DNA from 3 places in the Deinococcus sp. JMULE3 genome. Region 1 is predicted to be linked to each of the others. Evidence: riboswitches for the same ligand, from Rfam matches in the RefSeq annotation. Region 1 holds a riboswitch; each other region holds the start of a gene.
The links. A riboswitch is a leader RNA that binds a small molecule or an ion and turns the genes downstream of it on or off. The one in region 1 is predicted to bind cyclic di-GMP.
Positions count from the first base shown of each region.

Region 2: linked by a shared signal. The riboswitch ahead of EXW95_RS11505 (Ig-like domain-containing protein) and the one ahead of EXW95_RS18705 (glycoside hydrolase family 16 protein) in region 1 are both predicted to bind cyclic di-GMP.
Region 3: linked by a shared signal. The riboswitch ahead of EXW95_RS10215 (hypothetical protein) and the one ahead of EXW95_RS18705 (glycoside hydrolase family 16 protein) in region 1 are both predicted to bind cyclic di-GMP.

Region 1 covers NZ_SGWE01000004.1:3,232,661-3,242,125, reverse strand. The annotation lists gene EXW95_RS18710 (glycoside hydrolase family 26 protein) at 8-982, shown strand; cyclic di-GMP riboswitch class I at 1,112-1,186, shown strand; gene EXW95_RS18705 (glycoside hydrolase family 16 protein) at 1,199-1,969, shown strand; gene nagZ (beta-N-acetylhexosaminidase) at 2,274-3,752, opposite strand; gene EXW95_RS18695 (N-acetylmannosamine-6-phosphate 2-epimerase) at 3,840-4,526, shown strand; gene EXW95_RS18690 (sugar ABC transporter substrate-binding protein) at 4,666-5,904, shown strand; gene EXW95_RS18685 (beta-N-acetylhexosaminidase) at 5,975-8,008, shown strand; gene EXW95_RS18680 (hypothetical protein) at 8,118-8,636, shown strand; gene EXW95_RS18675 (type IV pilus twitching motility protein PilT) at 8,843-9,465, opposite strand, start outside.
Region 2 covers NZ_SGWE01000004.1:1,773,897-1,784,248, forward strand. The annotation lists gene EXW95_RS11475 (metalloenzyme domain protein) at 1-578, shown strand, start outside; gene EXW95_RS11480 (phosphoribosylanthranilate isomerase) at 840-1,463, opposite strand; gene EXW95_RS11485 (hypothetical protein) at 1,460-1,705, opposite strand; gene EXW95_RS11490 (phosphotransferase) at 1,846-3,078, shown strand; gene EXW95_RS11495 (TrkA family potassium uptake protein) at 3,185-4,168, shown strand; gene EXW95_RS11500 (DsbA family protein) at 4,206-4,856, shown strand; cyclic di-GMP riboswitch class II at 5,143-5,227, shown strand; gene EXW95_RS11505 (Ig-like domain-containing protein) at 5,291-5,686, shown strand; gene EXW95_RS11510 (GNAT family N-acetyltransferase) at 5,690-6,802, opposite strand; gene EXW95_RS11515 (hypothetical protein) at 6,825-7,208, opposite strand; gene EXW95_RS11520 (agmatine deiminase family protein) at 7,212-8,267, opposite strand; gene EXW95_RS11525 (glutamine--tRNA ligase/YqeY domain fusion protein) at 8,334-10,352, opposite strand, start outside.
Region 3 covers NZ_SGWE01000004.1:1,516,647-1,526,998, forward strand. The annotation lists gene EXW95_RS10205 (DUF11 domain-containing protein) at 1-2,296, opposite strand, end outside; gene EXW95_RS10210 (DUF11 domain-containing protein) at 2,439-4,427, opposite strand; gene EXW95_RS10215 (hypothetical protein) at 4,456-4,977, opposite strand; cyclic di-GMP riboswitch class II at 5,032-5,117, opposite strand; gene carA (glutamine-hydrolyzing carbamoyl-phosphate synthase small subunit) at 5,251-6,435, opposite strand; gene EXW95_RS10225 (hypothetical protein) at 6,509-8,173, opposite strand; gene EXW95_RS10230 (N-acetyltransferase) at 8,239-8,766, opposite strand; gene EXW95_RS10235 (GNAT family N-acetyltransferase) at 8,852-9,301, opposite strand; gene EXW95_RS10240 (GNAT family N-acetyltransferase) at 9,443-9,928, opposite strand; gene argH (argininosuccinate lyase) at 9,984-10,352, opposite strand, start outside.

The DNA of each region.
Region 1 (9,465 bases):
GCCTTGCATGCCTGCCGTCACCCCGCCTTCCCATCAATCGGCCCGCCGCGCACCCCGCCGCACACGCGCCCTTCATGAGTGGATTCTGACAGCGGCCCTGTGCGGCCTGACCGGCCTGCCGACCGCCCACGCCGCGCCCCTGCCCTCCTGCGGGGTGTTCGGGCTGACGGTGGACAGCCCCGCCGTACTGGACGCCCTGGAACGCAAACTGGGCTGCCGCTTCGGTGCGGTCCGCTGGTTCCAGGACTGGAACACACCGTTCAACCAGGCGTACGCCCGCACCCTGAGTGCTCAGGGCCGCGAACTGGAACTGTCCTGGCAGCCCCGCGTGCGCGCCGCGTCCGGCGTGCGGGGCGTGCCGTACCGCGACATTGCCGCCGGACGGCACGACGCGTACCTGCGGCAGTTCGCGCGCGACCTCCGGCGGGGCGGCGTGACGGTCCGCGTGACCTTCGCCCCGGAGATGAACGGCAACTGGGGCACGTACCAGCTGACCCGCAGCAACACCCCCGCCGATTTCGTACGGGCGTGGCGGCGGATCGTGAACGTGTTCCGGGCCGAGAAGGCCCCGGTGCGCTGGGTGTGGACACCGAACATCCTGTACCCCGGCATGCCCAGCTCCTACCGGGCGCTGTACCCGGGCGGCGAGTGGGTGCACGAGGTCGGCCTGGACGGGTACAACTGGGGCACCACCAACCCCTGGAACCGCTGGCTGAGTTTCCGCGACACCTTCGCCGCGTCGTACCGGCAACTGAAGCTCGTGGCGGGCGACAAGCCCGTGCAGCTGGGCGAACTGGCCAGCGTGGAGCAGGGCGGCAGCAAGGCCGCGTGGATCCGGGACATGTGTGCGGCCCTGCCGGGTTTCGGGCAGATCCGCCGGGCGTTCTGGTTCCACCTGAAAGACGGCCGGGTGGACTGGCGCATCACGACCAGCGAGGCGTCCCTGGACGCGTTCCGCCGCTGCGTCCGCACGCGCCGCTGAGGAGCCCCCGACCGCCCCGGCGGCGTACCCCCGGATGGGTGGAATGCCGTCCTGCGCAGCCCGGACCGGCATTCATGTAAGAGGTTTGAAGGAGACGGCAGGAGACACTCACAGCGCAGTCGAGCATCCCGATGCTCAGGGCAAACCCGCCGCGAGGCGGGGACGCAAAGCCACGGAACCCCCAGGGTCAGCCGGGCCACCAGAGGGAGACGCCACATGACCATCCACCGAACCGCCGCCGCCGCCCTGCTGGGCCTGTGGCTCACCGCGTGCAACGACCTGTCCACCCCGCAGGCCACCGCAACCACCCTGCGCCCCGCCGCCGCCACCTGGACCGAAACCTTCGACACGCTGGACAGCGCCCGCTGGATCCGCTCCAGCTGGCCCGGCTTCTGGCAGGCGCCCGGCCTGACCGGCGGGTTCGACCCGTCCCTGGCCAGCGTGAAGGGCGGCCACCTGCTGCTCACCCTGAACGTGCAGGCCTGCGCGACCGGCCTGTGCGCCCGCGCCGCCGAGATCCAGAGCGCCCAGACCTTCGGCTTCGGGCGGTACACCTACCGCTTCCGCGCCGCCAGCACCAGCGCCAACCCCTCCCGCAGCGGCAAGGTCCAGAGCGGGAACATCAGCGGCGCGTTCAGCTACGTGAACGACAGCGCCACCGAGATCGACCTGGAAATCGAGGGGAACCGCCCTAGGACCCTGAACGCCGCCGTGTGGAACACCGTGAACAACAAGAGCTACAGCGTGCTGCCCACCGGCGTCACCTTCGGGCAGAGCTTCCAGACCCTGACGTACGAGTGGCGCCCCGACCGCGTCACGTACTTCCTGAACGGCACGAAAGTCTGGGAGACCACGCAGAACGTCCCGCAGCAGGCCGCACACATCATGCTGAACGTCTGGCCCACCAACAGCGCCGCGTGGGGCGGCACCGCCACGACCGGCACCGTGCACATGCTGGTGGACGAAATCCGTTTCGAGGCGTTCTGACCTGCCCGCGCCAGGAGACGTTCAGTGAATGAACCGATCTGATACGGGATTCAAGTGATTCCAAAACATTCGGAGTCGCCCGGTGGCCCCCTCACCCTTCCGTCGCTTCGCTCCTCCCTCCCTCTCCCACAGGGGGAGAGGGGACAACGGAAGGCAATCACGTTGGAAGCAAGTCAATTTCATCCCGTATGACTGGTGCTCCTGCGCGGCCCCACCCTGACCTGGGTGGGGCCGCCGCATGTGGCATGCATTTTCGACCCCGACCTGTGGCCGCCCGGAGGCAGCCCCCTCCTGCCCAGTCGGGTCAGGCCGGGAAGGGCAGCGTGCCGGCCGCCGCGAGGTCGCCGCCGAGCCAGCGCAGCGCGGCGCGGCGCGCTTCGGGCTGGAAGCCGTACGTGACCAGCGCGGGGGCGTTCACGTCCAGCGCGGCGTAGGGGTTGTACAGCGCGAGGTGCAGGTCCGGGCGGACGCCGCGCAGCGCGGCGTGCCGGTGGCGGGCGGTGGTGGCGAGGATCACCGGGAGGCCGTGGGCACGCAGGGCGTCCCAGTCGAGTTCAGCCGGGTCGTCGAAAGCGTGCAGCTGCACGTCGTACACGCCGCGCAGGTCATCGGCGAGGGTCTGGGCGTCCACGCTGGCCTCGCTGACGTTCTCGCGGGGAACTTTCGCCTGCGCGACCAGCAGGACGCGTGAACCGGGGGGCGGGGCGACCGGGTCGCGGTAGGCGCTCAGGCCGCGTGCCCAGGCGCCCTCCAGCAGCGCCGCGTCCGCCTGCGGGTCCAGGGTGTCGTCGGCCTGCGCGGGGTAGCGGGCGGCCAGGGTCTCCAGTCGGCGCACGCTGGCCTGCATCTGCGTGGCGTCCAGCGTGCCGCTGTCGAGGGCGGCCTGGATGGCGTCCAGGGTGGCCTCCTGCGCCTCGCGGCGGCCGAGGGCCATGACCAGGTCCGCGCCTGCCTGGAGGGCCATCACCCCGGCCTCGCCGCGCCCGTAGTGGTCGTCGATGGCCTTCATGCCCATGGAGTCCGTGACGATCACCCCGTCATAGGCCCACGCCTCGCGCAGCAGGCCGGTCAGCACCGCGCGGGACAGTGTGGCGGGCCGCGCGGGGTCCAGCGCCGGGTAGATGATGTGCGCGGTCATCACGGCGGGCGTGACGGGCAGCAGGTCGCGGAACGGTGCGAACTCCCCGGCCTCCAGTTCGTTCCTGGGTTTGTCCACGCGGGGCAGCGCAAGGTGGCTGTCCAGGCTGGTGTCCCCGTGGCCGGGGAAATGTTTGACGCACGCGGCGACGCCCGCCCGGTCGTGCCCGGACAGCGCCGCGCGGCCCATGCGGGTGACCAGTTCCACGTCGGCGCCGAAGGCCCGCTCGCCGATCACGGGGTTGGCGGGGTTCACGTTCACGTCCAGCACGGGCGCGAAGTTCCAGTTGATGCCCACGCGGCGCAGCTGCCGTGCCAGGGCGGCATTCACGTCCGCCGTGAGCGTCTCGTCGCCCGCGGCCCCCTGACTCATGGCGCTGGGGGCATGCGGCCAGAAGGTGGGGCGCAGGATCGCGCCGCCCTCGTGGTCCAGGGCGATCAGGGCGTGCTCGCCCATCACGGCCCGCAGGTCGGCGCACAGCGCCGACAGTTGCGCCTCGGACTCCACGTTCTTGCGGAACAGGCACACGCTGCGGATGCCGTGGCGGCGCAGGTACGCGGCGGTGTCGTCGTCCAGGGTGGGGCCGGGGATGTCCACCATCACCAGCGCGCCGCTGGACAGGGGGCCGTTCGGGGTTGGGCTCACGCCGCCCAGCCTACGCCAGCGCCTGCCCGGACGCGCGCGGAGGTGGCGCGCACCAGTTCGCCGCGCCGGTCCGCTACCCTGGGCGGCGTGAGTGACGTGCTACGGCGCCTGCGGGGCGCATTGATCGTGAGTGTCCAGGCGGACGACGGCAGCCCCATGCGGGACACGGGCATCATCGCGGCCATGAGCCGCGCGGCGCTGCTGGGCGGCGCCCGGGGCCTGCGGCTGCGCAGTCCGGAGGACATCCGGGCGGTGCGGGCACTGACGGACGTGCCACTGATCGGGTTGACCAAGCAGGCGCAGCCGGGCTCGCCGGTGTACATCACGGCCACCCCGGCAGAGGTGCGCGCGGTGGCCCAGGCCGGCGCGGACATCGTGGCGTTCGACGGAACGGACCTCCCCCGCCCGTACCCGGTGGCGGACCTGATCGGCGAGGCGCACGCCTGCGGGGCGCTGGCGATGGCGGACATCAGCACGCTGGCGGAAGCGCAGGCGGCGTACGCGGCGGGTGCGGACATCGTGGGAACCACCATGAGCGGGTACACGCCGCACAGCCCGCAGCAGGCCGGGCCGGATGTCGAGCTGATGCGCGCCCTGGCAGCCGGGGGGCTGCCGTTCATCGCGGAGGGGCGCCTGAACACGCCGGAACTGGCCGCGCAGGCCCTGGGGACCGGCGCGCACGCGGTGGTGGTGGGCAGCGCGATCACCCGCCCGGATCACGTGACCCGCTGGTTCGCGCAGGCGCTCGGGATGGCGGGCAGCCGGTCAAGCTGACGGTCCGGTGAGAGGGGCACGCTCAGGTTCTCAGACGGTAGGTGCGGAAAACCGCTACATTCGGCGCACATCCTTCTCAAGTTCCCCCGCCGGAGTCCACCCAGCGCCGCCCGGCGCGCCGCACCCCAGGAGTTCAAGCATGAAATACCGCGCCCTCACCACCCTGATCACCGCCGCGATGCTCGGCGGGACCGCCTCCGCGCAGAAGACCCAGCTGGAATTCTGGACGATCAGCCTCGCGCCGCTGTTCAACGACGAGATGAACCGCCTGGTCGCGCAGTTCGAGAAGGAAAACCCCACCGTGGAACTCAAGTGGGTGGACGTGCCCGCCACCGCCATGGAGCAGAAGCTGCTCGCGTCGGTCGCCGCCGGTCGCCCGCCGGCCGCCGTGAACCTCAGCAGCGACATGACCGTCAAGCTGGTGCAGCAGGGCGCGCTGGAGGCGCTGGACCTGAGTGCCGCGCAGAAGAAGCTGTACTTCGCCAGCCCGCTGAACACCTTCACGTACGACGGGAAGGTCATGGGCGTGCCGTGGTACTGGGCGCCGAAGGTCGTGGCGTACAACACCGAGATCTTCCGCAAGGCGGGCCTGGACCCCGCCAACCCGCCGCGCACCATCCAGACGCTGATCGCCGCAGCGAAGCAGATCAAGGACAGGACCGGCATGTATGGCTTCATGCCGAACATCAACGGGATCAGCATGCTGTACGTGTTCCAGGAGGCGGGCCTGCCCATCCTGGACAAGAGCGGCAGCCGGGCCGTGTTCAACAGCCCCGAGCACGTCAAGGTGCTGCAGACGTACGTGGACCTGTACAAGAAGGGCTACATCCCCGAGGACACCATGCGCCGCGGGTTCACGGCCGCGACCGAGCTGTACTCGGCCGGGAAGCTGGGCATGCTGATCACGGGCCCGCAGTTCATCCTGCGCGTGCAGAACGACAACAAGGCGATCTTCGATCAGACGCGCGTGGCGCCGTACCCGATCAACATCGCCGGGAACGTCATCCACACCGGCCTGATGGGCTTCATGGTGCCCAAGGGTGTGCGGGACAAGGCGCTGGCGCAGAAGCTCGCGCTGTTCCTCACGAACGACGTGAACCAGCTGCAGTTCAGCAAGGTCACGAAGACGACCTTCCCCAGCACCGTGAAGGCCAGCGGGGACAAGTTCTTCAAGCAGGGCGGATCGGACGCCGTCAGCCAGGGCCGCCTCGTGGCGTCCACGGAACTCAAGCGCGCCAAGGACCTGACGCTGGTGTACCCGGACGCCAGCAAGCTGAACAAGGTCTTCAAGGACAACGTGGAGGCCGCGATGGCCGGTCAGAAGAGCGCCAAGCAGGCGCTGGACGACATCGTGAAGGCCTGGAACGCCAGCCTGTAACCGGGGTGCAGGGAGCTGGAGGCGGCGCGCGGTCAGGTGGCGCCCGCCTCCCTGCCCTTTCGGAGGACACATGAAGCAGCGAATCTGGGGCCTGTGGCCTCTGTTGATCAGCCTGAGCCTGGGCGCGGCGGCGACGCCCGTGACCCTCACCCCGGCCGCCGAGGCGCGCGTGCAGACGCCGTTCGCCTCGCTGGTGCCGCAGCCGAAGGCGGCGACCTTCCCGAACGGCACGCTGCCCCTGAGCGGGCTGGGTGTGCGCGTGGTGGGCACGGCGCCGGAGCTGGGGTGGGCCGCGCGGGACCTGCGCGCCGAGTGGAAGACGCGGCTGGGCCTGACACTGGCCGACGCCCCGGCGGGCGGGAAGGGCGTCGTGATCGGCACGCTGGCCGACGCCGATCTGGCCGCCCGCGCGAAGGCGGCGGGCCTGACGCCGGGCGGCGCGGAAGCGTACGCGCTGTGGGTGGACGACGGCGGGGCGTACGTGGTCGGGGCGGACGCGCGCGGCGCGTACCTGGGCGCGCAGACCCTGCGGCAGCTCCTGACGCCCGCCGGGCTGCGCTACGCCCGCATCACGGACGCGCCCGCCCTGCGCCAGCGCGTGGCGATGATCTACCTCGACCAGTACAGCAGGGGCGTCAACGACGCCCTGATTCCCATGCTGGCCGCCCTGAAGTTCAACGCGGTGCTCGTCATGAGCAACTACGTGCAGTGGGACACGGCCAAGGCGGGGGGTTTCGCGCACCCCGGCGGGGCCAGCAAGGCCGAGGCGAGGCGCGTGGCGGACCTGGCCCGCAGCTACGGCCTGGAGGTCATCCCGCTGATCGAGACGCTGTCGCACGCCGGGTGGATGTTCTACGGCGGGAAGAACGCGGACCTGAAACAGGACCCGGACAGCCAGAATCCCTGGGCGTACGACACGCTGAACCCCGCCACGTACGACCGCGTGATCCTGCCCATCCTGAAGGAGGCCGTCGAGGTCTTTGGGCCGAAGGTGATTCACCTGGGGCACGACGAGGTCCGTAACCGTGACCGCTTCCCCGCACGCGAGAACGGCAAGGCGCTGGGGTTCGAGACGCTGTTCGTGAACGACGTCGTGAAGCTGCACGGGTACCTCAAGGGACTGGGCGTGGACAGCATGATCTGGCACGACACCGCCTTCGCAGACGCCGTGATCGGCACGCTGCCCGCCCGCCTCCCGAAGGACCTGCAGGTGGCGTACTGGAACTACGCGCCGGGGAACAGTTTCGGCATGCTGGGCACCATCCAGAAGCTGGGCTTCCCGACCTTCGGGGCCAGCTGGTCCGACCCGGGCAACGCCGAAGGGCACGCGCAGGCCGCCGCGAGTCTCGGCGCGCATGGCATGATCCAGACCCGCTGGACCGGATACTTCGGGAACCCCAGCATCTGGGACGGGAACGCCGACCAGGGCACGCCGTTCGTGCGCGCGGCGGGCGCGTTCTGGAATCCGGCCGCGCCCGCTGTGAAGGACGCTGAACTGCGCTACCGCGACCTGTATCAACCCACCCCGTACCGCGCCGAGGCGGGCGCGACGGTGGACCTCTCCCCCGTCGTGACGCGCGCCCTGGCAGATGAGGACGGAAGCGGCTGGATCGGCAAGGGCCGGGACATCGATCTGCGGAATCTGAAGCCCCGCGTGCAGCGGCTGGGCGCATACCTGTTCGACGTCCGGGGGGCCGTGATGCTGCGCGGCAGCCGCGCCAGCGTCAAATCCCTCCCTGACCGCGCCACGGTGGACCTGAACCGCAAGGCCCGCGCCCTGGCGTTCCTGCACGCGACCGGCTGGCCCGCCGCCACCAACCGCGAGAAGGTCGGCCAGTACGAGATCGAATACGCAGACGGCAGCCGGATCACGCAACCGCTGGAGTACGGGCGGCACATCCGCGCCTGGACGGACACCGCCCCCACCAGCATGATCCCCGCCCCCGGCTGGAATGGCGTGACCGGCGAGGGCCTGAACGTCGCCGTGCCCGTCCTGGAATGGGTGAATCTCAGGCCCGATCAGGTCATCCGCTCCGTGACACTGGTCAGCGGGGGCGGCAACGCCAACCCCGCCCTGCTGGGCCTGACGGTCCTCGGCGACTGACCGCATCGCCGCACCCGGCTCGCCCAGCGTCGGCCTGGGTGCGGCCCACTCCGGAGTTCATTCAGGTCGCGTTCAGCCGCGGCGGTCGCGTCCGCCGTAGCATACGGGCGTGTCCTCTCCCGCCTCGGATCGCCCGACCCGGCCCCTCCCGCAGAAACCGGCGGGGCACGTCGAACTGGCGCGCTACTCCAGCCTGGGGCGCCTGTGGGCCCTGCTGGGCGGCGCAGCCCGCGCGGGACGGCAGGTGACGCTGGTGCGCGGCGACGCGCCGGACCTGTGCCGCCGCCGCGTGAGCGGGTACGTGCTGCCCGGCGCCGGCATCTTTCTGGACGTGGCGCGCACCGCCCGGCACCTTGAGGACGGCTTCGCGCCGCACCCGGCCCTGGTGGCCCTCCTGGCGGGCGACCCGGACCCGCTACGGGCGGAACTGAACGCCCACTTCGAACTGCGGGTGGATTTCACGCTGGCGCTGACCGCGTCCCGCGACCTGATCTGCCGCCCCGAACTGCGCTTCGTGCCGATCGTACCCGGCCTGAGCGACCTGCCGGGCGACCTGACGCCCGAGGTTCGTCGCCTGGGCCGGGACGAACTGCACCTGCTCGTGCAGCGGGCCTGCGGACTGGCCTGATCCGGACTCCGATTGAAGGGCTGACAAAGCCGTTCAATCCGAGCGGCGCGAGTGGGAGAAAGGCGGGTTCCGGGCGTGGAGTTGGCAACCCGGTGCTGTCCCGGGTTGTTCACGAAACAAACGGAATCCGTACGATGAACCGGCACCGGACGCGGGCGCGGCGCACCCGGAAGACGGTAATGCGCCGCGCCCAGCGGAAAGGCGGGTCAGAACGTGAAGCCGCTGCGGGTGACCATCAGTTTCAGTTCGTGGGGGCTGGTCGCGGCGGCCAGGGCCTCGTCCATGGTGATCAGGGTGTTGCGGTACAGCTGCACGAGGTGCTGGTCGAAGGTGTGCATGCCGCGGATGTTGTCCTCGATCAGGGCGTCCTTGATCAGGGGGGTCTTGTCCTCGTCCTTGATGTATTCCTGGATCAGGGGGGTGTTCAGCAGGACTTCCAGGCCCAGGACGCGGCCCACGCCGTCGGCGCGGCGCAGGAGGCGCTGGCTGATGATGCCGACGAGCGATTCGGCGAGTTGCAGGCGAACCTGTTCACGTTCGAAGGGTGGGAAGAAGTCGATGATGCGGTTCACGCTGCGTACGGCGTCCTGGGTGTGCAGGGTGCTGACGACGAGGTGGCCGGTCTGCGCGGCGCTCAGGGCGGCCTCGACGGTTTCCTTGTCGCGCATCTCGCCGATCATGATGACGTCCGGGTCCTGGCGCATGGCGTACTTCAGGGCGGTGCGGAAGTCGCGGGTGTCGCTGCCGACCTCGCGCTGCACGACGATGCTCTTCTTGTTCTTGTGGAGGATCTCGATGGGGTCCTCGATGGTGATGATGTTGTACGCGT
Region 2 (10,352 bases), 1.5 Mb from region 1:
GGGCGCGCGTGGCGCTGGGGAACGAGTACGTCCCCGCGTACTTTCAGGCGCTGGAATCGGGGGCGGGGCGCCGCAACCGCATGGGCTGCTTTCCGTTCGCATTCCGCGCGGCGGGGCTGCCGCTGAATCCGCCGGGCGTGCCGCTGCTGGGCGCGACGCTGGGTCTGCCTTATGCGCGGCCCTGGGCTGTAGTGGGGGAGGAGGGGGCGGCACTGGACACCCTGGCGCGGCACGGGGCGGCGCTGGCCCGCGCGGCGACTGAAGTCGATCTGCTGGCGCTGGACCTGTGGTTCAGTGACCTGCTGGGGCACGCGGGCGCGCCGGACGTGCCGGGGGACGCGCTGGCGGCCGGGCGGTCGTACCTGCGGCGGGTGGACGCGCTGCTCTTGGGCCTGCTGGATGCGGGCGCGCGGGTGGTGGTCAGTAGCGATCACGGGAACCTGGAGGACCTGCGCACGAAGGGCCACACGCTCGCGCGGGTGCCGTTCGCGGGCGCCGGGGTGGATCTGGGGCAGCCGGGTGATGTGGTGGAGGCCGGGCGGGTGCTGGCGGGCTGGTTCGGCCTGCCGGGTGCTTGACCGGCCCTGGGGTGGTGTTGCTAGAGTGCCCGGCGGAACCGTTCAACGTGAGAGGTGGCCCTGCGGGGGCCGCGTGCAGGGCATGAGCCGGGCGATTCGCTCAGGTTATCCACAGGTTTATCCACAGGCGTTGTGGACAGCCTGTGGATAAGGTGAATCCCCCGGTGCCGAGGGACCGGTTATTTGTCCGTGTGAAACACACTTTTCACGCCTCGCGTGGAACTCTTCCACAACCGGGAAAGTTATCCACAGGTGCCCGTTTCACTGTGGATAACTCCGGGCAGCGCGGCGCGTTTCCTGCACGAATTCCCGCACGGCCTCGGGATTCTTCACGCCGGGGCTCGCCTCCAGGCGACTCACGGCGTCCACCCCGGCGGGGTGCAGGGCCGTCATGGCGGCCGCCACGTTCCCCGGTCCCAGGCCCCCGGCCAGCCACGCCCCATCGGGGAAGAAGGGGCGCAACGCGTCCCAGTCGAGCGGAATGCCGCCGCCGGGTTCGGGCGCGTCCAGCATCAGCGTGACGCCTCGGTGCCCGTGCCACATGTCCGCCTCGCCCGCCAGATCGGCGGGGCGCACGACACGCAGAACGGGATAATACGCGGCGACCGCCATCACGTAAAGACTTGACAGGCGTCCATGCAACTGCACGGCACTCACCCGCGCGGCCTCCGCCGTGCGCAGCACCTCGTCCAGCCCCTGATCCAGGAACACGCCCACCCGCGCCACGCTGGGCCCCACGCTCAGGCCCGCCTCGCGCGCCACCTGCGGCGACACCAGCCGCCTGCTGACCGGCGCGAAGATGAAGCCCAGCGCGTCCGTGCCCGCCTCGGCACTCAGCACGGCGTCGTGCACGCTGGTCGTGCCGCACACCTTCACCCGCGTCACTGCGGCCCCCGCGCGGCTTCCAGTTCGCTCACGCGCGCCTCCAACGACCGCACCTGCCGGGTCAGGGCCAGCAGCAGCAGCGCGTAATGGTCGTAGATCTTCGGGCGTTCCATGCGCAGCTCCCCGGCCATCCAGCCGTCCAGCAGCCGCTCGGCCTCCTGCAGCACCTCGGCGTCCGGCACGTCCCGGTAGGAACGGTTGCCCATGATCTCCCGCGCGAAATTCAGTTCCCGGTCACTCATGCGCGTCATTCTCCCTGAACGGCGCGCCCCCCACCATGACCACCGCCGGACGTCCCGCTCGGCGCGTCACCGGGTCCGTGCCGGGTGGCTGCGTCATCTGACAGATGCCCGCTGGGGGCGGCGCGTGCGAGGCTGCGTCCATGACCGAACCCGTGCGGCGCGAGACGACCCTGCACCTCCTCCTGACGCGGCCCGGCGGGGCGGAGGTCGCCTGCCGGACCCTGACCGTGGACACGCCCGTCTACTACGGCGAGCACGTGCTGGAGGCCGCGCGGGCGGCGGGGGTGGAGGGCTGGCTGGGGCGGCGGCTGGACTTCACCCGGCACGGGACCGGGGGGGACGGCGTGACCCGCGCCACGTGCGCGTGGCAGCTGTTCACCCCCGACCCTCCGGAGGGCGCGCCGGTCCCGGAGGAGCTGCGTGAACTGGCGGACGCCGCGCGGACTCCTGCTCGCACCCCGTGGTTCGGGCCGGACTGGCACGCGGCGGCCCTGGCCTGGCTGGACGACGAACTGGCCGCGCAGGACCGCCCCCGCACGGGCGCCCCGGTCGTGCTGAAACACTGGCAGATCAGCGTCCTGTGGCGCGTCCCCACGCGGCGGGGGGACGTGTACTTCAAGGCCGTCCCGGACTTCTTCGCGCGGGAGGTGACGGTCACCTGCGCGCTGGCCGGGGTGCCCGGCGCGGCCCCGCCCGTCCTGGCCGCCGACACCCGGCGCGGCCTGCTGCTCCTGGACGGCTGCGGTGAGGTCGGGGGCGACCCGGCGGCCGTGCTGCGGCAACTGGCACGGGTGCAGCGCGACACGCGCCACCTGCTGCCGGGCCTGAACCTGCGCCCGCGCGGCCCCACGTACCTGCTGGGCCAGCTGGACGCCCTGCTGAGCGACAAGAGTCTGCACGCGGACGAGCACGGGCCGCACCCCGACGCCCTGACCCCTGACGAGGCCGCCGCGCTCCGCGCCCGCCGTCCCCAACTGGAGGCTGCGCTGCACCGCCTGCACGGCAGTCCGGTCCCCCTCACCCTCGGGCACGGGGACCTGCACGGTGGGAACGTCACCACGCACGAGGATCAGGTGACCATCCTCGACTGGTCCGACGCCAGCCTCACCCACCCCTTTCTGGACGCCAACCCCGCCTACCTCTGCCCGGACGGCACCGACCCCGCCACGCTGGACGCCGCGCGCGACGCGTTCCTGCGCGAATGGACGGACCTCGCCCCGCTGGACACGCTGCGCGCCCTGCACGCCGACGCCATGCTGGCCGGGGAACTGCACCGCGCGCTCGGGTACGCCGACGGCATCCAGGACGCCGTCGAGGACCGCCGCGAGTGGGCGGGCGCGCACCTGTGGCACCTGCGCCGCCTGCTGCCCTGACCGTCCGCCGGACGTGGGACAGAGCCTGATCCGCGTCCGGCAGGCGCGCTGCCCGGTGCCCGCGTTCGGCGCGACTCACCGCTGAGCGCCCCTCTACACTGGAGGCATGAACCGCCGTCCCGCCGTGCTGCTGGCCCTGATCGCGGGGCTGGTGGTGTTCGGCACGGTCGGGTACCGGGTGCTGGAGGGCTGGTCGTGGCTGGACTGCCTGTTCATGACGGCCATGACCCTGACGACCGTGGGGTACGGCGCGCCGGGCGAGTTGCACACGGACGGGAAGGTGTTCAGCGTGGTGCTGATGCTGGTCGGGATCGGGCTGATGCTGTACCTGCTGACGCTGCTGGCCGAGACGATGCTGCGGACCGTGACCGACCCGGACGCGGCGCGGCGGCGCAAGGAGAGGAAGATCATGAGCCTGAAGGATCACACGATCGTGTGCGGGTACGGGCAGGTGGGCGAGGCGGTCAGCGTGGCGCTGCGGGGCGCGCGGCGCCAGGTGGTCGTGGTCGATCACCGCCCCGAGCACCTGGAGTGGGCGCAGACGCAGGGCCTGCACACCCTGGTCGGGGACGCCACCGACGAGGACGTGCTGCGCCGCGCCGGGATCGAGCGGGCGGCGTCGCTGGTCACGGTGATCAACAGTGATCCCAGCAACCTGTACGTGGTGCTGTCCGCCAAGGGCCTGAACCCGGGCGTGCGGGTGATCGCGCGGGCGAGTGACGAGTCGGCGGCCCGCAAGATGCGCCGCGCCGGGGCGGACGAGGTCGTGAATCCGTACCAGCTGAGCGGGAACCGGATCGCGGCGATGATGCTCGCGCCGCGCCTGAGTCGCCTGCTGAGCGGCGACGTGACCAGCGAGCACTTCACGATCCGCGAACTGAGCGTCCCGCCGGGCATGGTGGGCCGCACGGTCGCTGACCTGGGCCGCGAGACGGGCGCGCTGGTCGTGGCGATCTGGCGCGACGGGCAGCCGCTACGCAGCCGCGCCGAGGACGTCCTGCGGGCCGGGGACGCCGTGCTGGTCGCGGGCGCGGCGGCGGAGGTGGAGGCCGTGCAGTCCGGACCGGCGGGCGGAGTGCAGCCCGCGTGACGTTCCGCCGCGCACCTCAGGGTGTACGGTGCCCCGCATGACCCGAGCGACCGAGCTGTACTTCGACTTCCTGTGCCCCTACGCGTGGCGTGGCGTGGAACTCGCCGCCGTCCTGAAAACGGAGGGCGAGGCGTTCACCCTGCGGCACTACTCGCTGGTCGAGGGGAACCACGCGGACAACGCGAAGGAGCTGTCGTGGCGCGTCACGGATCAGAGCCTGGACGCCCCGGACGGCGAGGGGTACATGAAGTACCTGAAGCCCGGCCTGCGCGCGTTCCTGGCGTCCCACGCGGCGGCCCTGCAGGGCGAGGCGGCCCACTGGGCGTTCACGCTGGCCCTCTTCCGCGCCCACCACGAACGCAAGGAGCCCCTGACCGAGGGGGTCATCCACGCGGCGGCGCAGGAGGGCGGTCTGGACCTGGACGCCTTCGCGGCGGCCCTGGCCGACGAGCAGGCCCGCCGCGCCGAGTTGCGCGCCGACCTGGACGCCGCGCGCGAGGTCGGGGTGTTCGGCACGCCCACCTTCGTCCTCCCGACCGGCGAGGCCGCGTACTACCGCTTCGAGACCCTCACCCGCGAACCCACCCAGGCGCGCCAGTGGTGGGACCTGTACCGAGCCGTGCTGACCAGCGAGGCGGGCATCGGCACGATCAAACGCGCGAAGAACCGCCCGCCCCGCCGCGCCTGAGCCGGACTGCGGCTGAGCAGGAGAGCAGCGGGTGCCGATCTGTGAACCGAACCAACGGAGGAGGCGGCCTCCGGTTGAGGCAGTGTCGGAGATCGGCGGGACCCCGGAACCCGGTTTTCTCCTGCTCGCTCTGCTCGGGTTGCAAGTTTTTGCAAACCTTTCAACCGGAGTCTGTGTCACCTCGGGGTCCCGCTGCTGTGGGTGGCCTGTGCGGGGCTTCATGGCGGCGCGCGTGACAGATCTGACGGAAAGGTGAAGGCAGCATGAAGGCCTCGCTGCGGAGTACCGGGCGAGAAGAGGCGATGAAGCGCGGTCCCCTATCCGGGCACCTGGGACGCGCGGAGCCAGTGGTGCGACCGACTTTTCGACCCTGTCCAGACCGGCCCCCGGCCGGGACGGACCAGACCCACTGCGGCAACGCAGCAGGAGTACTCATGCGCATACTCGTTCCGGCACTGCTGGCCGTCCTGGCCACCAGCTGCGGCGCGGCCAACACGCCCGCCGCCCCCACCCCCGCCACCACCCAGACCACCGCGCCCGCACTTGACACCCAGTCCCCGTCCGTCACGATGGTCGTGTTCCCGAAGACGCTGCGGGCGCAGGGCACTGTGAACTTCCAGCTCGGCACGCGGGACAACACCGCCGTGGACCGCGTCGTCCTGACCATCGACGGGAAGACGTTCGTGGACGACCCCACCGCGTACAACTCCTACGCGCAGTATTTTGACGCGGCCGCCAACGGCGAGCACACCGTCACCGTCCGTGTGTACGACCGCGCCCAGAACGTCACTGAGCAGACTCAGACGTTCACAGTCCAGATCGGCCCCTGACGTTCAGCGGGTCAGGCCGCTGCGGCGGTCCATGTACGCCGCGTACGCCGGGTCGGCGCTGCGCAGCAGGATGGCCATGACGCCGTGCTCGTCGATCTGCACGCCCTGGAAGCGGAAGCCCGCGCGGAGTTTCGGGACGATCACGGCGTTGTTCGTCAGGTGATGATGGCTGCGCACCAGCGGGTAACCCTCGCCGTGCAGGGCGTCCAGCACCACGGGCAGCAGGCGGGTGTACACGCCCCGCCCCCGGTGCGCGGGCAGCAGCGCGGTGTTCACCATGTACGCGGTGCGGGTGTCCCACGCGCGGCTGGCCTGCCACCCGGCCACCCGTCCCGCGTGACTGATCAGCCAGCTCCACAGCGGACCGCGCGGCGCGGGCGCGGCTTTACGGTCGCCCCAGTCGAACGAGTCCGTCTCGTACGCGCTGGCCTCCAGCTGCGCGTACACCTCGCGGTACGTGGCGGTCGGCACGCGGTGCAGGCGGTACCCGCCGCCCAGGTCCACGCCCGTCTCGGCGTCCGCCGGGAGGGGGAGGTCGGGCGCGTCGGCCAGACCGGGCAGTCCTTCGTCCGGGACGCCCAGTCGCCGCGCTGCCTCGCCTGAGGGCGCGCGGAAGCCGCTGCGGACGTGCATCGCCTGCCCGTACGTTCCGTCCAGGCTCAGGGTCAGCGCGGCATTCACCCCGCCCTCGTACGCATTCAGGCCCTGAAGGTGAAACCCGGCGCGGAGCTTCGGGATGATCACGGCGTTGTTCGTCGCGCGGTGGTGACTCTGCACCAGCGTGAACCCCGCCGCGCGGAACGCGGCCAGCAGGTGCGGCAGCAACCGCGAGTACACCCCGCGCCCCTGATGCTCGGGCAACAGGCCGGTGTCGGCCATGTACACCGTCCGCTCGTCCCGCGCGTGCGCGTGATGCCAGCCGATCAGTTCCGCGCCGTGGTACACGCCCCAGTTCCACGACTCGCCCAGCGGCGGGGCCGCCCGCACCGGCGGATCGAACGCGAACAGCGAATTCCCGCCGAAGATCCGGTCCTCCAGCCGCGCGCACGCCGCCCGGTACTCCACCAGCGAGATCGGGCGGGCCGAGTACCCGCCACCCAGGTCGAGGTCAGTCACGCCGTCACTCTGGCACGCGCCGTCAGCGGGCGCGGCTCATGTGGAGGTTGTACACCTGACCCTGCCACCCGGCGTCCCCCTGGAGGGCGTAGTGGACGTCCTCCAGGGCGACCTCGCGGCCCTGGGCGTCCGCGAAGCGCTCGCCGTCCAGCGGGCGCAGTCCCAGCGCCTGTTCGATCAGGCTCAGCAGGCGCGGTTCATCCATCAGGGCACGGAAGCTCCCGAACGACACCTGCCGTCCACTGCCCGGCGCGACGCTGCCCGTATACCGGGGGCGGGCCGCGCCGCAGGCCGGGCAGGGACCCAGCAGGCCCAGCTGCTGCTCGTACACCAGCCAGCGGTGCCCGCACGCGGGGCACGCCACGGTGCAGCTCGGCTGATCCTCGGGCAGCGGCTGGAACGGCACGCCTCAGGCGTCCTGCATCCAGGGCGTCCCGGCGGGCTGCTGCTGCGTCACGCAGTGGAAGCTCCCGCCGCCCTCGATGATCGCGCGGCTGCTCAGGCCGATCACCTCGCGGCCGGGGAACAGCGGCGTCAGGACTTCCAGGGCGCGGGCGTCGTTCGGGTCGCCGTACTGCGGGACGACCACGAACCCGTTCCCGATGTAGAAGTTCGCGTACGTGGGCGGCAGGCGACCCTCCGCGCCCTCCAGGTAGGTCGCGGGGAGCGGCAGCTCCACGATGCGGAAGGGCTGCCCGTCCTGGTCGGTCATGGCCCGCAGGTCCGCGAGGTTCTTCGCCATGACCGCGTGGTTGGGGTCCTCGGGGTTCGGCTCGACACTGGTGACGATGGTCCGCTCGTCGGTGAAGCGCGTGATGGTGTCGATGTGCCCGTCGGTGTGGTCGTTCTCCAGCCCACCGTCCAGCCACAGGAGTTTGCGCACGCCCAGCGTGTCGGCCAGCAGGAAAGCGTAACCCTCCTCGGTCAGGCCCGGGTTGCGGGTGTCGGTCAGGAAGCACGACCGGGTGGTCAGGCCCACGCCCAGGCCGTTCACCTCCAGCCCGCCGCCCTCCAGCACGAACGGCTGCGCCCAGCGGTGCGTGCCCAGCTGCCCGGCGACGTACTCGGGCACGCGGTCGTCGTTGCCCCAGTTGAACTTGCCGCCCCAGGAGTTGAACTTCCAGTCCACCAGCGCCAGGTCAGCGTCACGCTTCACGAAGATGGGGCCGTTGTCGCGCATCCACACGTCGTCCAGCGGCACGTCGTGGAACGTCACGTCCGCCCCGGCCAGGCGCGCGCGGGCGTCCGCGCGGCTCTCCTCGTCCCGCACGAGCAGATGCACCGGCTCGAAGCGGGCGATGGTCCGCACCAGTTCGGCGAACTCGGCGCGCACGCCCTCCAGATGCCCGAACCACAGGTCGTCGTCGGCGGGCCAGCTCATCCAGGTGGCGGCGTGCTCGGCCCACTCGGCAGGCATGGCGAAGCCCAGGTCGCGGGGCAGGTCGGCGGGGGTCACGTCAGACATGGGGGTCATTAAAACAGACCCGGCCTCCCTGAAACGGAAGGCCGGGAACACGGAACGGAGGGGGCTTCAGCCGTTCAGTGCGGTCTGGAGGGCGGCGTTCAGCGTGGCGGGGTCGGCCTTGCCGCCGCTGAGCCGCATGACCTGCCCGGTGAAGAAGCCCAGCAGCGCGGTCTTCCCGGCGCGGTAGGCGTCCACCTTGTCGGCGTGGTCGGCCATGACCTGCGCGATGGCGGCGTTCAGGGCGTCCTCGCTGAGGCCCCCGGCGAGGTTCTCCCGTTCGACCATCGCGGCGGGGGCCTCGCCGGTCTGCGCGGCGCGTGCCAGGACGTCGCGGGCGACGCGGGTGGTGACCTTCTTGTCACTCAGCAGCGCAGCCAGCGGGGCGAGGTCGGCGGCCGCCACCCGGACTTCACCGGCGCGCAGGCCCGGCGCGAGGTCGTTCGCGGTCCAGCTGGCGACCTGCGCGAACGTGCTGTCCTGCGTGGCCCCGCCGAGGAAGGCCAGCAGCGCGGCGTCACGCGCGAGGGTGCGGGCCTCGGCGTCCGGAACGCCCAGGGCAGTCAGGCGGGCCACCTCGGCCTCCTGTTCGGGGGTCAGAGTGGCGGGCGCGGGCTTCTCGGTCGGCTCGGGTTTCACAGCCTGGGCCTTGGCAGGTTTGGGGGCCTTCGCGGGCGCCTCGGCCTTCTGCGTGGCTTTCGCCCAGGCGTCCTTCAGGGTGATGATCCGCCCGAACACCAGCGCGTCCTCGCGGCTGTCCACCGGGTCACGCCAGAAGTAGCCCTGCCGTTCGAACTGGTAGCGGGTGCCTGCGGGGTCGCGCGTGACGCTGGGCTCCACCAGTCCGCGCGTGACGCGCAGGCTGTCGGGGTTCAGGAACGCCATGAAGCCCGCGTCGAGGGGTTTGGTCTCGTCCTCGTGCCCGATCTCCTCGGGCGTCGCGGCCTCGGGGTTGGGCACGCGGAACAGGCGGTCGTACAGGCGGAACTCGGCGGGCACGCCCTGCTCGGCGCTGACCCAGTGGATCACGCCGCCCGCTTTGGCGTCCTCGCCCAGCAGCGTGGCGTACACGCGCGTGACCTGCCCGCTGTCGTCCACGTCGAAGCGGTCGGCGCGGATGATGCCCGCCCCGCGCAGGCGCACCGTGCCGCCCGGCGTGAGGCGCTTGAAGCCCTTGGGCGGCTCGGGGTTGAAGTCGTCGCGTTCGATGACGAGTTCGCGGGTCAGCGGCACGTCGCGCACGGCGACCTCGGGGGCCACGCGTTCCCCGCCAGGCAGGGCGACCAAGCCGTCGGGCGAGTCGCGCACCACGTCGAACGGCCAGTAGGGGAGACTCAGCGTCTGCGCCTCGGTCAGGTTTTCCAGCGTGACGGGCAGCGGGTCCAGCACCGCCATCACGCGCGGCGCGCGGTGGTTCAGGTCGCTGCGCACGGCGTTCTCGTACACGCTGAGGTCCACGGTGCGGTTCGTGCGGCTCACGCCGATCTGCGCCGCGAAGGCCCGCACGGCCTCCGGCGTGACGCCCAGGCGACGCTGCGCGCGCAGGGTGGGCATGCGCGGGTCGTCCCAGCCGTGCACCGCCCCGGCCTCCACGAGCTTGCGCAGCTTGCGCTTACTCGTGATGGTGTACTCCAGGCCGCGCCGCCCGAACTCGTACTGGTGCGGGCGCGGATTGAAGCCCAGCCGTTCCATCAGCCAGTCGTAGATGGCGCGGTTGTCCACGAACTCCAGGCTGCACATCGAGTGCGTCACGCCCTCCAGCGCGTCCTGCAGGGGGTGCTGGAAGTCGTACATCGGATAGATGCACCACGCGTCGCCCGCACGGTAGTGATGCCCGCGCAGGATGCGGTACAGCACCGGGTCGCGCAGCTTCATGTTCGGGCTGCCCAGGTCGATCTTCGCGCGCAGCACGTGCGCGCCGTCCGCGAACTCCCCGGCGCGCATGCGGCGCAGCAGATCCAGGTTCTCCTCGGGCGTGCGGTCCCGGTACGGGCTGGGCGTGCCGGGCGTGCGGGCGTCGCCGCGCAGGCGGGCCATCTCGTCACCGGTCACCGAGTCCACGTAGGCGTCACCCTGCCGCACCAGCTG
Region 3 (10,352 bases), 1.7 Mb from region 1:
TGCCGTTGCGGTTCACGTCCTGGAACACGTACCCGACCAGATCGGCGGTGTTGCGCCCGAAGATCAGCGGGTCGATGGTGTTGGCGACGCTGCTGGGCGGCGTCTGGGTCTCGCCGTTGTTGCTGACGGCGGTGGCGATGGCGCTGTTGCGGATCTGCGTGCCGGCGTCGGGCGTGACGACCGCGTCGAAGGTGATCACGGCGCTCGCGCCGGGCGCCAGGCCGGGAATCTCCCAGACGTAGGTGCGGCCGGTGACGGTGGGGGTGATCGCGACGCCGTTCAGCAGGCTGCTGCCCTCCACGTAGTTCAGTCCGGCGGGCAGGGTGTCCTGCACCTTGATGGCTTCCAGGACGCCGGTCGCGCTCTTGTTGGTGACGGTGAAGGTGTAGGTGAGGGTCTGGCCGTAGGCGACGACGGCGGGGCTGCTGGTCTTGACCAGGGTCAGGTTGGCGCTGCGGAAGACGCCGTTCACGACCGGGTTGCTGGGGATGGGTCTGGGCAGTTCGCTGCTGCTCACCGTGAAGACGTTCACGGCGCGCGCGCCGTCCGGGGTGTCCTGCGGCACGCGGGCCTTCAGGGTCAGGTCGAAGCTCTGGCCGGGGTCCAGGCGGCCCAGGGTCCAGACGACCGTCTCGCCCTGCAGGGTGCCGCCCTGGTCGGCGCTGACGAATTCCAGCAGGTCGGTGCGGATCACGTTCCCGCTGGCGTCGAGCACCTGCAGGTTGCGCAGGTTGTCGCGCACCTCGACGTTCGTCAGGGGGAAGCTCTGGGTGTTCGTGAGTTTCAGGTGGTACGTGAGCAGCTGTCCCGGTTCGACCAGCCCTTCAATATCGCCGGTCTTGACGGGGTTCAGGGTCAGGGGCGCGACGGTCAGCAGGCAGTCGACGGTCAGGTTGTCGGCGGCGCCGCGGCTGCTCGCAGCGGTCAGGACGGCGCGGAAGGCCTCATTGGCGGAGCTGGTGCTGGCCTTGCTGGGCACGTAGCAGGCGTTGAAGTCACGGGTGGCCTGCGGCGCGAGGTCGCTGCGGAAGGGTTCGGTGATGGGGGTGCCGTCGCGTTCGGTGAAGCGGACGCTGCCCTCGCCGAGTTCCACGCGGCCACTGACGGTGATGGTGTCGGGGCGGTCGCCGAGGTTCTGCACGGTGTGCGGGAAGCAGACCTCGCTGTTCAGCAGGGCGACCTGCTTGACCTGCTTGTCGTCGCTGCTCAGTTCACCGCCGGGCAGGGCCTGGGGGTTGCCCAGCGGGCCCAGGGCGATCAGCGGCTGGTAGCGCAGGGTGACGTCGGCGGGGGCGTCCACGCTGATGTCACTGCTGCGCAGCTGGGCGACGTTGCGGCGCGTGCCGGTCAGCTCGGGGCTGCGCAGGCGGAAGGTCAGGGTCAGGGTGGCGCCGGGGGCGAGGCTGTCCACGCGGACGCGGATGCCGCTGACCGGGCTGGTCTCGGCGGCCTGCCAGGTCTGGGCGTCGGCGCTGTACTCGGTGACGGCGCCCGCAGCGCTGCCGCTCAGGCGGGCGCTGCCGCTGACGAACACGAAGTCGCGCATCTCGGGCGTGTTCAGCAGGTCGGTGATGGTCACGGCGCGCGAGGCGCCGTTGCCCTCGTTGCGGGCGGTCAGGGTGACGGTGGTCACGTCGCCGGGGCGCAGCGTGTCGGGCGTGAAGGTCTTCCCGAGCGTCAGGGTGGGCGGGTCACCGACGGTCAGGCGCGCGACGTTGTCGGTGTCGGTCTCGCCGTTCAGGCCGCGCACGTTGGTGGCGCAGCGGACGCTGAGGTTCGGGTAGGCGTTGCCGCGGTCACTGGCCTGGGTGGTGGCCCGCACGAGTAGCGTGGCGCTGGCGTCGGCGGCCAGGGTCAGGCTGGTCAGGGCCGCCTCGTTCTGGTCGATCTGCCCGTTGCCGTTCGCGTCACGGTGAATGCTCAGGTCGCCGGGCGTGAACTGCGAGGCCACGTCGCTGAGCATCCCGAGGGTCAGGGTGTTCGCGGCGTTGCCGGTGTTCGTGACCACGTACCGGAAGGTGGTGGTCTCGCCGGGCAGCAGCGTGGCGCTCTGGCCGGGCTGGGCGACCGTGCCGTTCGGCAGCGCGCTGACCGAGCACACCGCCTGCACGGTGGTCGTGACGGGCGGGGTGGGGACGCGCACGGGCGGTTCGCCGGGCGGCGTGAATTCCAGGACGGCCGTGTTCTGGATCACGGTTCCGGCGGGGGTGCCGGCCGCCAGCGCCGCCCCGAGCAGGGTCGGGGGCAGCGCCAGGGCCAGTCGGGCCAGCAGTCTGAGCAGTGGGGGGTTTCGCACGGGGCCTCCCGGTGTGAGGGGGAAAAATGATGGGTCGTTTCTGCTGTTGTGGGCGGGACAGGGGAGGGAAAAAGTCTGGCTGGGGGTCTCCCCTGCCCGGTGGGGCGCGCCCGCGCAATCGGGGCGGGCGCGCCTGGGAGGATTACTTGACGGTCACCACGAAGGTGCCGGTGATGCTCTGGCCGGGGGTCAGGACGTCGCCGGTGTCGATGGTGCCGTTGCCGTTGGTGTCCACGCCGGCGTACACGGTCACGCCGTCGGCCTGGGGCGCGGCGATGGGGGTGGCGCTCCAGGTGGTGCCGTTGGTGGAGTACAGGATGGTGCCGGCCGCGGTACTGGTCGCGGTGAAGCTGACGTAGTTGGTGTTGGTCGGGAGGGTGTCCTTGATGAACGCCTTCGTGACGTTGGCGTTGCTGGTGTTCTTCCCGATGATGGTGTAGGTCAGCTGCTCGCCGGGCTTGGCTTCAGCCTTGTCGACGGTCTTGCTGGGCGCGGCGACCGGGGTCTTGCCGACCAGGATGGTGTCGTTCGTGTCGGGCACGGTCACGCCGGTCGTGGGGGACTTGGCGGTCTGGTTCAGGGTGATGGTCTGCGCGGCGGCGGCGCAGGGCACGTCCACGGCGGCGATCAGTTTCAGCTCCGCGCCGGCGGCGAGCGCGCCGGTGTCGGGGATGCCGTTGCCGTTGGTGTCGGTCAGCAGGGTGTCACCGGCGTCCAGGACCTTGTTACCGTTCGCGTCGATGGAGTACACGACGGGCACGGTGACGGTGGTGCCGTCGGTCAGCTTGATGGGCGCGGTGCCGCTCACGTCGAAGGTGTCGGTCGCGCTGCCCAGGTTGGCGATCTCCATGGCGACCGTGGACTGGATGGCCGGGCTGCCTGCCGTGCAGGTGCTGGGCGGGATGATCGGGCTGCTGGGGCTGCCGGGCTGGCCTGCCTCGGGCGTGCCGGGCAGGGTGGGATCGCCGCCGGGGGTGGGGGTGGGGTTGCCGAAGGACAGGCCGGGGAGGTTCACGATGTCCTTGGTGTCGTCCTTCTTGGCGGGGTCGTTGCTGCTGGTCGTGGTGACCGTCACGGTCGGCTGGGTGCCGGGGGCCGTGGGGGCGCTGCCCGCGGGGAAGGTGACCTTGACGAGCAGGTCGGCGGTCTGGCCGGGGTTCAGGCTGCCCACGTCGGGCACGCCGTCGCCGTCGGTGTCGGTCAGGGGGGTGCCGTCAGGCTTGAGGAGCGTGACGATCGTCCCGGTGGGGAAGCCGGCCAGCGCGGTGGTGATATCGAACACGTCGGGGCGGTTGCCGTTGTTCTGGACGGTGTTCGTGAAGGTGACGGTCGTGGTGGTGGTGGTGGCCTGCGCGGTCTGGGTGTCGCTGGCGCTGGGGGTGATCAGCACGCCCTCGGGGCTGGTGTAGGGGGCGGTGAGGGGGTTGCCGTTGCCGTCCGGGTCAGCCTTGGGGCCGATGACGGTGGCGTCCTTGCGGTCGACGGTCGTGACGTTGGAGTTGTTGGCGTCGCGCGGGACGCTGGGGTCGTTGTTGAAGGCCGGGTTGTCCTGGCGGGTGCCGGTGGGGTCGGCGCCGTACTTGTCGGCGTCGGTGGCGGTGCCGGGCAGCGTGTACACCTGGAAGAACTTGACGGACTGGTCCTGGTTCACGCCGCTGATGGTGGTGATGGGTGTGGCGGCGGCGATCTCGGCCGGGCTCAGGGTGCCGTCGCTGTTGGTGTCGGCGCTGGCGGGGTAGTACGTCACGCCGGTGGGGGTCTTCACGGCGGCGGTCGGGTCGGGGGTGTTCGTCAGGACGTAGGACTCGTTGGGGACGTTGCCGGTGTTCGTCAGGGTGTAGGGGAAGACCACGGTGTCGCCGGGGCGGGCGGTGGCGGTCTGGCCGGGCCGGGTGTAGTCGGGGGTGGTGACGTCGGTGCTGCCGTCGTTCAGCACGATGGTGAAGCTGGGGACCGGCAGCACGGTGGTGGTGACGGGGTTGGAAGGGACGGGGGTGGGGGTGGTGCCGCCTTCGGGGGTGAAGACGATCTCGGCGGTGTTGGTGATGACCGTCCCGGCGGCGGTGCCCGCGGCGTGCGCGGTGCCGGCGGTGAGGGCGATCAGGGCGGTCAGGGTCCAGTGTTTCTTCATGTGCTTCCTCCGTGAGGGGGTCGGGGGGTTACTTGACTTTCACGCGGAAGCTGAACTTCAGCGTCTCGTCCGGGGTCATGCCGGTCAGGGTCCAGCGGACATTGGTGTAGCTGCTGAGCGGGGCGGGGACGGTGCGGGTGACCCGCTGGCCGTTCTCGGTGGTGGTGACGGTGCGGGTGGGTTGAGCGCTGAAGGTCTTGCCGCTGTCGGTGGAGTACGTGACCTTCCAGCGGTCGGTGGGCGTGGTGGTCAGCGTGCTGAACTCGGTGCCGCGTGGTACGGGGACGTTCACGTTCAGCTGGCCCAGGCGTCGTCCGGAGACGTTGCGCAGCGTGACCTCCTCGCGCAGGATGTCGCCGGGCAGGACCGTCCTGGGCGACTCCACGATGGTCTCGGTGACCTTGCCGCTGCTGTCGGCGCTGCGCCGCACGAGGTCCTGCGTGAGCGTGAAGGTCACGTTCTGCGGGGTGGCCTGCTGGGCAGGTGGCGTGGCCTGCTGGGCCTGGGCCAGCGTCAGGGCGAGAAAGAGGGGCGTGATCAGGCGCTTCACTCCGGGGGACCTCCGGGGGGAAAAAAATTGACCGACAGCAGGGGGACTGCAGTCCCACCGTTCTGTCGGTCGCGCCACTCGCTCCTCATCCGGCCTAGGCGCCCGTGTGCGCCGGATGATTCGTTGCTCCTGAACAGCTGTTGGCCCGGGGACCGTCCCCGAGGATGCTGGAGTTCACTTCATGGTCTTCACACGCTTGTCACTGACCGCGTGTTCAATATGAAGTTTCTCACTGGAGCATCCTGTTCATGATGTTGCCCCGGTCAGCTGTTGTCAAACCCCCAGACGACCTGCACTCGCCTTGGCAATGGGGGTACCATTCCCCCCATCGAAGGCGTCGATCTCCTCGATGAAGCGGTCGAACAGGTAACGGCTGTCGTGCGGGCCGGGGCTGGCCTCGGGGTGGTACTGCACGGAAAACACCGGGTAGCGGCTGTGCGCCATGCCTTCCAGGGTGCCGTCGTTCAGGTTGATGTGGGTGGGCACGAACGCGCCGTTGGGGATCGAGTCGATGTCCACCGCGTACCCGTGGTTCTGGCTGGTGATCTCCACATTGCCCGTTAAGAGATTCTTCACGGGCTGATTCCCGCCGCGGTGCCCGAACTTCATCTTGAAGGTCTTCCCGCCCGCCGCGAGGCCCAGGATCTGGTGCCCCAGGCAGATGCCGAAGGTGGGCAGCAGGCCCATGAGTTCCCAGGCGGTCTTGTGCGCGTACTCCAGCGGGGCGGGGTCACCGGGGCCGTTGCTGAGGAACAGGCCGTGCGGTTGCAGCGCCATGATCTGCGCGGGGGTGGTGTGGGCGGGCACCACAATCGGCTCGATGCCCACCTCCGCGAGACGCTCGATGATGGTGTGCTTGATCCCGAAGTCCATCAGGACCACGCGCTTGCCGTGACGCAGGGTGGGGAACGCGTAGGGCAGCGCGGTCGTGACCTCACGGGTCATGTCGTGCCCGTCGATGTCCTGGTGGCCCAGCGCGCGGCTGACGTACACCTGCTCCTCGGCGGGCGTGAACTCGCCGTACGGATCTTCCGGGTGCGTGTAGCTGCGGTGCGCGATGACGCCCTTGACGACGCCGCCCGTGCGCAGGCGGCGCACCAGCGCGCGCGTGTCGATCCCCTGGATGCTCACGACGCCGTACTGCTGCATGAACGCTTCCAGGGACTGCTGCGCGCGGTGGTTGGAGTACTCGCCGCTGAACTCGCGGCTGATGAAGCCGCGCACGTAGGGCTTGTTGCTCTCCATGTCGTAGATCGCCACGCCGTAGTTCCCGACGTGCGGGTACGTGATGGTCACGATCTGCCCGTTGTACGAGGGATCGGTCATGATCTCCTGGTACCCGGTCATGGAGGTGTTGAACACCACCTCGCCCACGGTCTCGCCGCGGTGCCCGAACGCGTACCCGCGGTACACGGTGCCGTCTTCCAGAGCCAGGATGGCTCGTTCTTTCCTGATCATGCTTCCTCCATTCGCGCCTCTCCGGACGCGTTTCATGGCTCAGCTCTGCGCGGCACCGCGGCTCCCCCGGGGGTTACCAGCGGTAGCGCACGCTCGCCTTGCCGATAATGACATTCCCCGCAACGGACCGCTGTGAGGTCGTTCCGTCAAATCGGTTGATGAGGTCCGCCGCGCCCGTCATGGCCCCGGCGAACATGCCGCTCAGCGCCTTGTCGCCGCTCAGTTCCCTGGGCAGCATCCCGGCGAGGTCCTGCGCTTTCAGGTCCGCCGGGTTCGGCTGGTACGACCAGCCCGCCGAGCCCTGCATGCTCAGGCCCGCCGCGCGGAACGCCGCGTCGTCCGCCAGCACGGGACCGTCCGCCAGCGCGGCGTCCAGCGCGTCCTGGCTGAACGCGGTGATCAGGTACTCGCCCCGGAAGGCGTACACCATCTTCAGGCCCTTCAGGGACTCGTCCAGGCCCTGGCTGGCCCCGGCCATGCCCGCCCCGAGCATCAGGGCGCGGGGATCCACGTCCGCCATGGCGTCGTCCATCAGGGTGTCCATGCCGGTCTTCGCCAGGGACGTCACGGTGCCGCGCAGGCCGTCCAGCGCCTCGTTCACGCTGCGGGCGTACTCGGGCAGGTGCGCGTCGGCCGCCGCGCGGTCCGTGACCCGCTGGTACGACACGGTGGTCGCCAGGGACGCCAGCGGGTCCTCCTGGTTCAGCCCGGCCTTCATTCCGCCCGCCAGCGTCACCTGCGCGCATTCATCACCCAGGTACCGCCCAGACTGCTCCAGGTGATGGGCCAGCTGGCTGTCGGTCAGGAACCCGAACGGTTCGAGGAGGTCCACGCGGGTCAGCCAGCGGCCCAGGTACGCGCCGGTGTCCGGGTGGCAGGCGGTCGCCTGCACGGCCTCGGCACTGGCGGGAATCACGCCCTGCACCTCGAAGTCCGTGGTGTCGAGCAGGATGCGGGCCAGCGGCTTATCCTTACCCGCCTGATTCACGACCTGCGCGCTGGCGGTCGTCCAGCCGCCGGCCGTGGTGGTCAGGCCGCCCGCGACCTGCCCCAGGGTGTCCAGGGCGTCCACGACCGGCGAGAGCAGGCGGGGCAACATGACCTGCGCCAGTTGCGAGCGGATGACCTTCGCGGTGGCGCTGAAGTTCGCGTACAGGCCGAGTTCCTGCGGGCCCGCCGCGCGCTGCGCCGCCGCGTACGGCGCGGACGCCGCCAGGGTCGGGGCGGCCTTGCCGCTCAGGCGGCCCAGGTACGCCATCAGCAGGGCCTTGTCGCTCGACACGTACGCCAGCCCGTTCGAGGCGCCCGCGAACATCCCGTCCACGCGGGAGAAGGTGTAGCGGCCCACGCGCGCGCCGGGCTTCTCGGGCAGCATCTCGCCGAGCATCTCGTTCGTCAGGGCACCCGAGCGGGTCACGGCCAGCAGCGCGGGCTCGAAGGTGCCCTTCTTCCCCTGCACGGTGAACACCCCGGCGATCCCCTCGCGGCCCAGCGAGTCGCCCAGCACCGCCTGCGCCACGCCCAGCATGCTGCCGCTGTCCTCGCCCAGGTCGGCGGCGCTGATCAGGCGGTCCGCCGCGCCGAAGAAGCGTTTGAACGCGGGCGCGGCGCCGTGCGTTTCCAGCGTCAGGAGCGCCCCGGCGGGCAGGCCCTCGGCCAGGGGCCGGACGGTCTGCGCCTGGGCAGCACCGGCGGTCAGGAGGGCGGAGACGGTCAGGGCGGGCAGGAAACGAGTCACGCCCCCGAGCCTACCTCCCCCCCCGAATGGGTGATGCCTCACCTGCGGCGCGCCTCCCCATCCCGTCACCGCAGCTCCCGGTACATGGCGATCTCGTTGCAGTTCTCGAAGAACGCGCAGCGCTGGCATTCACTCCAGACCTTCGGGTGCAGGTTCGTCTTCTCGATGCGGGTAAACCCGCACTTCTCGAAGAAGCCCTGCTGGTACGTCCACGCGAACAGCGCGGGCAGGTCGATCGCACGGGCCTCCGCCTCGCACGCCGCCACCAGCTGTTTGCCCAGCCCGCGCCCCTGCATGTTCGGGTGGATCGCCAGCCCACGCACCTCGGCCAGATCCGGCGCGAGCATGTGCAGACCGCACACGCCGCCCAGCCCGCCGGGCCGCCCCTCGTGCGGCTCGGCCAGCACCAGATGGAAGTCACGGATGGTCTCGGCGAGCAGCGCCTTGGACCGCACGAGCATCAGCCCACGCGCCGCCCAGTACCCGATCAGCTCATGAATCGCGTCGATGTCCGACAGCCGCGCCTTGCGGAACGACAGCGGCGCCTCCGGGTGGATATCCGGCACCGCGATGGAATCCAGGGACAGCGTCATGCGCAGCCCCTGCGGGGCGGTTGTGGGAAGTGGGGAGTGGGAAGTGGGAACAGATCAACAGCCCACACCCCACACCCCACACCCCTTACCCCAGGGTGCGCATCCAGGTGGTGCCGCCGGGCCGCTCGCCGCGCGAACGGTAGGCCTGCACCTGCGGCGCGTCGGGCAGTTCGCCCATCACGACCGCCAGCGGCACCTGCGTGAAGCCGAACGTGCTCCAGTCGCCGCCCCGGCTGAACATGTAGATCGCGCGGTCCCCGCGGCCCTGCGCGTACTCCACGGCGCTCATGACCAGCCGCCGCCCCAGCCCACCACCGCGCGCCTCGGGCAGCACGGCCGCGCCGCGCAGCAGCGAGGCCCCATCGCCGTGCTCCAGGCCGATCGCGCCGATCGGCTGCCCGCCCCGTTCCAGCACCCAGTACGTGGTGCCGCCCGCGAGGGCCGCCTCGGTGTCCAGGCCCGCGTCGTGAAACACGCGGGTCACGGTGTCCTTGTCTTCGGGGGTCGCCATTCGAACGTGCACGGAATCGGTCATGCGCTGCTCCTTCAATGAAAGAAAGCTCGGCGGTCACAGTGACCGCAGGTCGACACGGGTGTTGCGTGGCGACAGCATAGCGCAAGGCCGCGTGGAAGCACTGCCACAGGAGCAGGCGCGCAGAGGGCAGGCTGAAAGTCTTCACCCCTGCGTCACCTCGGGCTGCGGCAGGTCCAGCCGCCACACGAGTTCCTCGTCGATCCAGCCCTTGCTCAGGCCGCTCCTGACCTGCGGCACGTCCGGCAGCGCGCCCGCCACGTCCGCCGCGCTGGACGGCTGAAAGCCGAAACGCGCCCAGTAATCCCCGGCTTCCGAGCTGAACAGGAACACCGTGCGGTCCCCGCGCAGGCTGGCGTGCGTCAGCGCCGAGCGCACCAGCGCGCGGCCCAGGCCCTGACCGCGGGCCTCGGGCACCACCGCCGTCGAACGGATCAGGCTCACGCCCTGCCCGTGCTCCAGGCCGATGCAGCCGCCGGGCACGCCGTCCAGATCCGCAATCCAGTACGTGCCGGCCCCCAGGTCCACGCTACTGGTGTGCAGCCCGCAGCGGGTCAGGAGGTCCAGGACGATGGGCAGGTCCGCCGGGGCGGCCTGACGAAGTTTCACGTGCATATCAGTCAGGGTCATGGGGTTCCTCCAGGGGGACCGGGACAGAGGGTGGGGGGGTGGAAGGGGGCGGGAGTCAGGAGTTCAGGCGCGTCCTGGCCTGCTCAATCGCTTCGCGGACGCGGTGCGGGGCGGTCCCGCCGAAGCTGGCGCGGCCACGGACGCTCTCCTCGACGGTCAGGGACTGCGCGACCTCCGCGTTCAGGAGAGGGTGCGCGGCGCGCAGTTCCGCGTCGGTCAGGTCCCACAGCTGCCGCCCGCTGCGGCTGGCGACACCGACCAGGCCGCCGACGACCTCGTGCGCCTCGCGGAACGGGACGCCCTGACGGGCCAGGAAGTCCGCCACGTCGGTCGCGGTGCTGTAGCCGCGCGCGGCGGCGGCGCGGGTCACGTCGGCGTGCCAGACGGTCTTCGGCATCATCTCGGCGTACAGGCGCAGCACGAT